3 regions of the Advenella sp. genome follow, and region 3 is predicted to be linked to each of the others. Evidence: predicted binding sites of a transcription regulator. Region 3 holds the regulator's gene; each other region holds the start of a gene.
The links. Region 3 encodes sigma-54, which starts transcription at its own class of promoters, with help from an activator protein. Its sites were predicted from a motif close to TGGCANGNAANCTGCTTT; they were not measured.

Region 1: the regulator sigma-54 is predicted to act here: its motif matches at 1,863-1,880, upstream of ACTIKR_RS10400 (CmpA/NrtA family ABC transporter substrate-binding protein).
Region 2: the regulator sigma-54 is predicted to act here: its motif matches at 1,649-1,666, upstream of ACTIKR_RS06915 (methanol/ethanol family PQQ-dependent dehydrogenase).

The regions. Positions count from the first base shown of each region.
Region 1 covers NZ_JBQEAU010000048.1:8,164-11,444, reverse strand. Annotated here, with positions in the region: gene ACTIKR_RS10410 (aconitase family protein) at 1-962, shown strand, start outside; gene ACTIKR_RS10405 (ANTAR domain-containing response regulator) at 1,030-1,596, opposite strand; gene ACTIKR_RS10400 (CmpA/NrtA family ABC transporter substrate-binding protein) at 2,112-3,281, shown strand, end outside.
Region 2 covers NZ_JBQEAU010000027.1:7,472-10,752, reverse strand. Annotated here, with positions in the region: gene ACTIKR_RS06915 (methanol/ethanol family PQQ-dependent dehydrogenase) at 1-1,542, opposite strand, end outside; gene ACTIKR_RS06910 (LysR family transcriptional regulator) at 1,861-2,772, opposite strand; gene ACTIKR_RS06905 (form I ribulose bisphosphate carboxylase large subunit) at 2,912-3,281, shown strand, end outside.
Region 3 covers NZ_JBQEAU010000001.1:45,003-48,283, reverse strand. Annotated here, with positions in the region: gene ACTIKR_RS00200 ((2Fe-2S)-binding protein) at 183-449, opposite strand; gene rpoN (RNA polymerase factor sigma-54) at 727-2,121, opposite strand; gene ACTIKR_RS00190 (hypothetical protein) at 2,139-3,125, shown strand.

The sequences.
Region 1 (3,281 bases), on a different contig from region 3:
GAACCGACTCGCATACCCCGCATAGCGGAGCCCTGGGCTGTGTCGCCTTCGGGGTAGGCACGACCGATATGGCCAATGCCTTTATGACCGGCGCTGTACGCATCACGGTGCCACCCGGTATTTTGGTTCGGCTGCAGGGCACGCTGCCGGCAGGCGTGGTGGCCAAGGACATCGTCCTGCATCTGCTGGCGCTGCCGCAGATACGCGCCGGCAAGGGGGTTGGCAGGGTGTTCGAGTTTACCGGCGAAGTCATCGACTGTCTGTCTGTGGATGAACGGGCGACGCTGACCAATATGTGTGCGGAGCTGGGTGGCTTTACCGGCATTGTTGCCCCCGACGCCCGAACAGTGCAGTTTCTAAGGGAACGCCGGGGCGTGGATTTTGAACTGGCCGACTGGATGCATAGCGACCCGGGCGCCAGCTATGAACAGCAGATTACGGTGGATTGTTCAGCGCTGGATGTACTGGTGGCTGCACCTGGTGACCCGGGCAATGGGCGGGCTGTGGGGGCGTTAGAAGACACCGTGGCCATTGACATTGCCTATGGCGGCTCCTGTACGGCCGGCAAGCGCGAAGATTTCGATCAGTATCACGCCGTATTGGCCTGGGGTTTGCAACAAGGCTTGCAAGTTGCGCCACATGTGCAATTGTATTTGCAGTACGGCACCACGGCGGTTCGCGACTATTGCGTGCAAAAAGGCTATGACCAGGTGTTTGAACGCATGGGCGCAAAAATATTGCAACCGTCTTGCGGGGCCTGCGCCAACTGCGGGCCTGGTTCGTCGATCGACGCCGACCAGACCACCATCAGCGCGATCAACCGCAATTTTCCGGGACGCTCCGGGCCGGGCAAAGTGTGGCTGGGTAGCCCGGCCACGGTCATGGCCAGCGCGCTGGCAGGCCATATCTGTTCGTTTTCCCAGTTGCAAAAGCAGACAACGACAGGGCGGATCCAGGCTTAGGTGATTTTGCTGCAACAGGCGCCGACACGTCTTGCAGCAACGCCGCTATGGCCTGCACCGGTACGGTCTACAGAAAAGTATGCGCCTCGATCAATGCCGCTGCGATTTGTCCGATTCGGCGTTGGGTCTGCATGGCCTTTTTTCGCAGCATCCGATAGGCCTGGTCTTCGTCCACCCCATGCATTTTCATCAGAATGCCTTTGGCTTTTTCAACATCCTGGCGTTCGGCAAGCCGTCGCCTGGTGTCATTGAGCTCGAGCCGGCGCGAGCGTTCGAGCGCGAAACGTTCAATGGCCACGTCCAGCAACGAGAGCAGACGGGCCGAAGGGACGTCACCCACGACATAGGCGGCAACACCCGCCCTGATTGAGGCCTGCATGAAGCTGCGATCGTTGTCATTGGTAAACATGACTACCGGCAGTGCGCTGTCATGCGAGCGTATGCAGAGCCCTTCCAGCGTATCGCGACACGAGGCATCCGAGCTGACCAGCACGACATCGGGTTTGATGCCGGCCAGCGCCGCAGCAAAATCGGCCAGCGGCGATATTTCAGCCACCACGTGAATGCCGGCAGCCTGCAGTTTGTCACGCAGGGCATCGTTTTGTTCATCGCGGATCAACATCACATTCAGCATTTTCTTTCCTCTTGATTCAGATAAAGCAAAAGGCGTGCCGCTTTTTGCCGATTGCATTCGCAAGCGATGCCCATTTTGAGTGCGTCCTGCTCCCGGCGCTGTGGCGGATTGGCGGCAACAAGTGGCTCGTGCACCGTTATTGTGCGCTGCGGCATCCATCATGCCCATCCTCGAAGGCGCCAGGGCGGTTGATCTGCCTGGTTGCGGTCAAAAATTCCAGCTGCCGCAGTCTGTCAAGGCTGTCTGCCACTCTGTGGGATGTAAATTGGCATGCAACTTGCTTAAGTTGTCATGAAGGCCAATGGCGGTCGTCATCAATCAATGACACAGCATTCAGGACAACGGCGTCCTGCAGGTACGTTTTCAAAACGTATCCGCAGGGCGCTTTTTATTTTGGGGTAATGATGAACAGTCGGAAGAAAACGGGCGCAACAGGCAAATCGGACGAGATACGGGCTCGCAGTTGTGCTGCACAGGATGCAATTGCACCGGGCAGCGTGTATCGGCGGCAATGGATGCTGTCGGTGGCGAGGTCGGCAGCAGGCATTGGTGCACTTGGCCTGGCAGATCCCTTTTTGCGCAGCGGCGCCTGGGCCGCCGGCTCGGACGCGCCGGAAAAGACCGAGGTCAAGATCGGCTTCATTCCGCTGACCGACTGCGCATCGGTCATCATGGCGGCCGAGCTGGGCATCGACAAAAAATACGGGATAAAGATTATCCCGAGCAAGGAAGCGTCCTGGGCCGCCGTGCGCGACAAACTGATCAATGGCAATCTGGATTGTGCGCACGCATTGTACGGCATGATTTACGGCCTGCAGGTGGGGATCGGCGGTCCGCAAACCGACATGGCCGTGCTCATGGGGCTCAATCAGAACGGGCAGGGCATTACGCTTGCCAAGGGATTGCACGAGCGCGGCGTAACGGACGGGACGTCATTGAAAAAAGCAATGGCAACGCTGGATCGGCAACTGACCTTCGCGCAAACCTTTCCCACCAGCACGCATGCCATGTGGCTTTATTATTGGCTGGCTGCGCATGAAATTCATCCATTCAACGATGTTCGTGTCATTACCGTGCCACCCCCGCAAATGGTGGCCAATATGATGATCGGCAATATGGACGGGTACTGCGTAGGCGAACCTTGGAACGCGCGGGCGGTGATCGATAAAATTGGCTTCACGGCAGTGACCTCACAGGAAATCTGGCCGGACCACCCGGAAAAAGTGCTGGGCACAACGGCCAGGTTTGCAGACCAGTATCCCAATACCGCCCGGGCCGTGACGGCAGCGATTCTTGAAGCCGGCCGGTGGATCGACAGCTCGCCGGCCAATATCGAGCAAACAGCCAAGGTGATTGCTGCCAAGTCCTATGTCAACACACAGGCCGACGTGATTATTGGCCGCATGCTGGGCAAGTACGACAACGGAATCGGTACGGTTGCAGACAGCGCGCATCCGATGCGGTTTTATGGCGACGGAGCAGCAACCTTTCCATATCTGAGTGACGGCATGTGGTTCCTGACTCAGCAAAAGCGCTGGGGCCTGCTCAAATCGCATCCCGACTATCAGGCAGCGGCAAAAAAAATCAACCGCATCGACATCTACAAGGCTGCCGCCCAGGCCAGTGGCACGCCTTTGCCTGCCAGCGAAAGCCGGTCTTCGACGCTGATGGATGGCGTCCTTTGG
Region 2 (3,281 bases), on a different contig from region 3:
GTCAAGCGTACCATAGAACACCAGATCGCCTGCCGTTGCCATCGTACCGCCCCACACTGCAAAGCGTTCCATGACTTCCCAGTCAAACTTGCCGGTGATGGCATCGTAAGACTTGACTTGACCCAGACCTGTATAATTTTGGCGATCGCCTTTAGGACCAGGATACATACTCAGGGTTGCACCCACGAAGAACTGGCCAGCGCGATAAGGCAGCATGAACGGTTCCCAATCCATACAAATATGGTTGATGCCCATGTAGAAGCGTTCCTTCTTCGGATCATAGGAATCATGCCCCTGGTTGTGGTAACCCATGGCGGATGGGCAGATATCGCGACCCTTATGGTCCATCCTGGTGCCGAACTCGGGATCACGCAATGGAATCCCTGTCTCCAGATCCACCTTCTTGACCCAGTTCACCGTATCGTCCATCTTATCGGCCGATACCAGTTCACCTGTCTCGCGATCCAGCGTGTAAATAATGCCGTTTCGATCTGGGTGGGTCAGCAGCTTGCGCATTTTGCCATTTTTGTCTTTCTGCTCGCTGAGCATCATGACGTTCACACCAGCGTAATCCCATTCATCATGGGGTGTTTTCTGGTAGGCAAATTTAGCCTGACCTGTGTCAACATCCCTTCCCCAGATTGCCATTGTCCATTTGTTGTCACCAGGACGCATGGTTTCATTCCATGGCGCCGGGTTACCGGTACCGAAATACACCATGTTGGTATCTGGATCATAGGCATACCAACCCCAGTTCGTACCTCCGCCTATCTTCCAGGCATCACCTTCCCAAGTTTCTGTACCCAGACCTTTCTGTCCATACTGCGGCGTTTTTTCGTTGAAGTTGTCGGCAAGGATAATATCCTCATCCGGGCCCGTCGCATAAGCGCGCCATTTTTGCTCACCGGTCTTCACGTCGTAGGCTGTTACGTAACCACGCACACCCAGCTCTGCGCCAGACGAACCGATCAGAACAATGTCCTTGACCACATAAGGCGCAATGGTCAGCGTGGAACCCACTTTATAATCAGAGTTCTCGACTTTCCAATACTCTTCTCCAGTTTCTGCATTTAGCGCAACAACGTGCCCGTCAAGCAGTGTCTTTAAAATCAGCGCCGGCGTTTTACCGTCGCCAGGCCAGTAACCCAAACCGCGGTTAACCACGTCACAACATGCGACAGAGCGCGCTGCGGCACTTTGCTTTGGCACGTGTTTCCACAAAATTTTGCCGGGCTCTTTGAGATCGACCGCATAAGTCGTATTGGGAAATGGCGTGTGAATGTACATCACATTATTCACTACCAACGGCGTGCCTTCATGGCCGTTCAGTACTCCAGTCGAAAAACTCCAGGCAGGCTTCAACGTCTTAACGTTGTCAACGTTAATCTGCTTCATCGGACTATAGTTTGTCGCACTATAGGTTTTTCCGGGCAATACCCAGTTTTCATCGCTTTTTGAAAGCTCTATAAGTTTGTCGTTGGCATGCGCAAAGGGGAGTGCGACCCCCATTGCGAGCGTAATAGAAAGCAGTATTCGCTTCATATATTGTCTCCGTCCTTTTTGCTTCGAAGTATAGTTTCGTTATCACTAAAGTGTCTCCAGGTGATAACACCCCTGACAGTGCGTTTAGACTCCTCGCCCGGCTTCTTAAGCAATATCCATACCAGTCCGTTTTTTTACAGGTAAACCCTTAGAACAACAACGAATATCCGCAAAGTTTTCGTTAGCGAACACATATAATGCAGATAAAGCCAGGGTGTGAAGATATTTAGCGGTTACAGAGCCTGCCGAAATTGAAACAGCTTGCCCACAACCGCCAACTGATGTGACGCATGCGTGACAATGTGTTCCGTTACGCGCTCACGCCCAGACGTTGATCAGGGCGGCGCCATCGCTGATCAAAAATGCCTTCAGGCCCAGGGCAGCGGGCGCCAGCTTTTTGGTACGCAGATGCGCAACGCGCCACTGCCGCAAAATAGGCGTACCCTGGATATCCAGCAAAGCCAGGTGCCCTGCGGCAAGCTCATGCCGTACCGTACGCAATGACAGAAAGGTCAGCCCCATGCCCGCCATCACCGCCTGCTTGATGGATTCATTGCTGGGCATCTCCATCACAATACGCGGGCTGATGTTGTTCTGGGCAAAAATGCTCTCCATGGTCGCCCGTGTTCCCGAGCCGGCTTCTCTCACCACGAAATCGATATCATTGAAAATAGACAGCGGCGCCTGGCGACGGCGTGACAGCGGATGCTCCGGCGCGCTTACAAAACCGAGGGGATTGGTGGCAAAGGCCTCGGACAGACAATCGAGCCTTTCGGGCACCCTGCCGGTTATGGCCAGATCCAGTTCATTGCGCTCAAGCATATTGAAAATCTGATCACGATTCTGAATCTGCAGCGCGATTTCGATGCCGGGGAAACGCTTGCGAAAATGCACCAACAGCATGGGGACAAAATATTTTGCAGTGCCCACGATGCCCAGATTGATGCGCCCGCGCTGCAACCCTTTCAATCCTTCAACCACATCGTCAAGCTGACTGAGCTGCGACGTTGCCGCAATCGCGTATTGCTCAACCTCGCGCCCGGCGGCGGTCAGGCGGATCTGCCTGCCATTGGCTTCCACCAGCGCGATGCCCAAGGCGTCTTCCAGTTGTCGCAGCTGCGTCGAGACTGCCGGTTGCGTCACATGCAGCTTCTCTGCAGCCTTGGATACAGACTCGGCACGGGCCACTTCCAGAAAGGTATCCAGCTGTCTCAGTGTGTAACGTCGCATAGTGATGTATAAGCCTGTGCTTATGTTTTCTTCGATATTTATTATTAGACCTCAAGCATGACCATTTGTATAGTTTGTTCAACCGGTCAGACGCAGCATCCTGCCGGCTTGATCATGCAAGGCACTCAGGAGATAGACAATGAACGATATCAGCAACGTCCAGATCAGGGATCAGAAAAAACGTTATGCAGCCGGTGTACTCAAATATGCACAAATGGGGTATTGGGATGGCGACTACGAACCTACGGACACGGATATACTCGCGGTGTTTCGCATCACACCGCAGGACGGCGTTGACCCCATAGAAGCGGCTGCCGCCGTTGCCGGAGAATCATCAACAGCAACCTGGACCGTGGTCTGGACCGACAGGCTGACTGCTTGCGACAAGTACCGTGCCAAAGCATACAGGGTCGATCCGGTGCCCAACAACGAGGAGCAATATTTCTGCTATATCGCCTACGACCTTTCTCTGTTTGAAGAAGGCTCTATTACAAACGTGACGGCGTCCA
Region 3 (3,281 bases):
AATGCGCTGAGGCAGAGAAACCAGGCGCCGGTCCGCAAATGGTGATTTAGGACTAATTATTTGCCGCTTATCATTGGCGAATTATTATTTGCGGCTTATGATTTTGAGCATTATTGGTAGCAATGATTTTTGAAGGCGTGAACCTTGTGGCATGGTGACTTGTGCTTTGCAACGCCAGCCGATCAGGCGGCCGAACGCCAGAGCACCACAGATTCTGTTGCCAGCGCGTCACATTTGTCTTTGCCGCAATGGTCATTGGCGCCATCATGAGCAACAGGCGCACCGGTACAGGCTGCGCGCTCCAGATAGCTACAGGCCATTTGTGCGCAGCACCCGCAATTGGTGGCGACGCCCAGTTCTCGTTGCAGGTCACTCAGCGTGCTGGCGCCCTGGGAAATAGCGCTGACAACGGCGTCTTCGGTGACGGCATTACAAATGCAAATATACATGAGAGTTATTATCATCCAAGGCAAAAAAAGTTGCAAGCGCCTTGCCGGGTTTGATGAAAATGTCCAACAATTCCGTTCTTTCAGGGTGTTACCGCAATTTTTTGAGATTTATGGGGCATGGCACGTACGGCGCTGCCACCGCCAGTGCACGGGTCTATGGGTGCGTGCAACCAGGGCGCCAAGGCGGTGCGCCGGCAGGGCACGCAAGAGGTTGCCAGCCAAACCTGATCACCGTCTTCTACGGCCGCAGCAGGAGGCCGCGTCTCCTTGCGTGTCCCTATTCCTGATTAAGACTGGCCCGCGCCTTGCGCAGCGATGCCGATGGAATGCCCAGGACTTCGCGGTATTTGGCCACCGTGCGGCGCGCGATGGTAATGCCCTCCTGAGCCAGCAGGTCGGTCAGGCGACTGTCCGATAGCGGCTTGCCCTCTGGCTCGGCCTGAATGTAATTGCGAATGCGGATCTGCACCGCTGTTGCCGATGCATTTTCGCCACTGTCTGTCGCCACGCCGGAGCCAAAAAACCGTTTCAGCTCAAATACCCCATGCGGCGTCGCGATAAACTTCTGCGTCGTGGCCCGGGAGATGGTTGATTCATGCATCCCCACTGCATCGGCCACATCTCGCAGGGTCAAAGGCTGCAGGCGCGCCATGCCGTACTCCAGAAAGTCGCGCTGCTTGTCCATAATGGCACGCGAGACGTCCAGAATCGTCGTAAAGCGCTGACTGACCTGGCGCATAAAACCCTTGGCCGCGGCCAGTTGCTCGCTCATTGCCGAGCCAGCCTCTTTGCCCAGACGACGAATCATGCTTTCGTATCCTTCGCTGATACGTAGCGATGGCATGACCGCCTGATTGATGGTCAGGACCCACTCCCCTTTTATCTTGCGCACCAGAACATCGGGCACGGCATAATCGGCCGTGGGCGTGCTAAATTGCTTGCCAGGCCGCGGATCCAGTTGCCGGATCAGGGCATGAGCCTGTCGAATCCGGTCAATATCGGCGCCGGTAACGGAACGCAGTTGCGCCATATCGGCACGTCCAAGCGCCTCCAGCCCGTGCTCGCAAATAAGGCGGGCGCAAGCCAGTACCTCGGGCTCTGGCGGGTTGGCCAGAGAAGAAACATCCAATTGCAGCAGCAGGCATTCAGAAAGCGTACGCGCGCCCACCCCGGGCGGATCACACGACTGCAGCAGGCGCAAGGCAACCGCCAGGTCGTCTTCGCTGACATCGGCCTCTTCCGAAAACAACGTTGCTATTTCCTGCAGGCTGGACATCAGATACCCGTTATCGTCCAGTTCCTCGATCAGGTAGTCGGCCAGACTGACATCCCGCTCCGATGCGTGGGTAAGCCGCAACTGCTCCCGCAGATGCTCGGAAAGCGACAGCCCTACCGCTGTTTCGGGTTGAAAATACTCGTCATCTCGCGATTTCTGACCCGGCTGCGAGGTCCAGTCCTGTTGTAAAAGCTCGGCATCATTTTCGCTTGTATTTGTACTATCTTCGGATATTTGGTTATTATCGACAAGTTCAAGCATGGGGTTGTCCTGCAACACCTGTGCCAGTTCTGTCTGGAGATCCAGCGCAGAACACTGCAACAAGCGCAAGGATTGTTGCAGTTGCGGGGTCAGCACCAACTGCTGGCCAGTTCGAAGTTCTAACGCATGACGCATATCGATTTGGAATACCTATGAAATACAGTAATGCCGCGGTTCAGCAAAATGATGCCAGATTGGTAAGCAAAACGCTGCTTAAACTGGCTACCCCAAGGATTATAATGCGTGCCGTCGTGATTATTGTCACAATCGTGATTTGGCTGTGGGTTGCCGCAAGTATCCTTGAGTTCGGTGCCGCCCAAGACTACGTTTTTCTGAACAAGTTTAACGTACAACTGGTCTCTTTTTTACAGAGTATCAATACCTACCTGTGGTGGGCAGTAGTGCTGCTAGGCACCCTGATCGTCTACTTCTTCCTGAGTGCCTGGTATAGCGGAAGCGTTGAGCGCGCTGCATACAAGACCGTGCCCGCAGATACGGCAGCCCAATTGATTGGCAGCCTCTCTCCGGAAGGCCGGGACGTGCTCGGCTGGGTCTGGCGTGACCGCAGCGAACCCATCAATATCGGTAACCTGAAAACCACCAAGGATGAACTGGATAACAACCGGGTGAGCAAACTGGCTCAGATCCGGGAACAGGAAAGGCTGCTGGGCCCGGGCCCGATGGTGGCGGCAGACAATCGCATTGCCGCCACACTAGCACAAACAGAGGAGCAGGAGGAGCCTGGCCAGGTGCCGACCCTGCGGCCAGAACCCGAAGCGGCCAAACCCGTCGCTACCGATACCCGCCCAACAGCGCCGGCTGCCGGCGCGGCGACTGCGGGCACGCTGGGTTCAGCGTCCAATGCCACAACGGTTGAGCCTGCAATCGCCCGTACCACACCGGCCTCTCAGCCAAAAACGGCTGACGCGGCGGCCTCTGAACCGAAGCGCCCGGCCAACGTGGCAGACGCCGCAACCGATGCTGTCAAGCCCACACAGAACGATCCGGTCATCCCTGATGAACCGGCCAAAGAGCAACCAACGGTCTCCAGCTCCGAACAGACGGAACCGACCATTGCTCGCCCCGAAACCACGCATCTGCGCCCGCCACGCGATGAGGTCAAACATACTATTACCTAATCAAAACTGCAGTTATCGGCGCGCAGGCGAAAAAACGCTTGCGCGCCGGGGTAATTTTTCTTATAGTTAAGGCATGAAGAGCCAGCCCGCATTTTCTCGCAACGCTTTAACCGGTAGCAACACTGCTTGCGCCGCGGCTAAGCTGTGGGCTGCTGC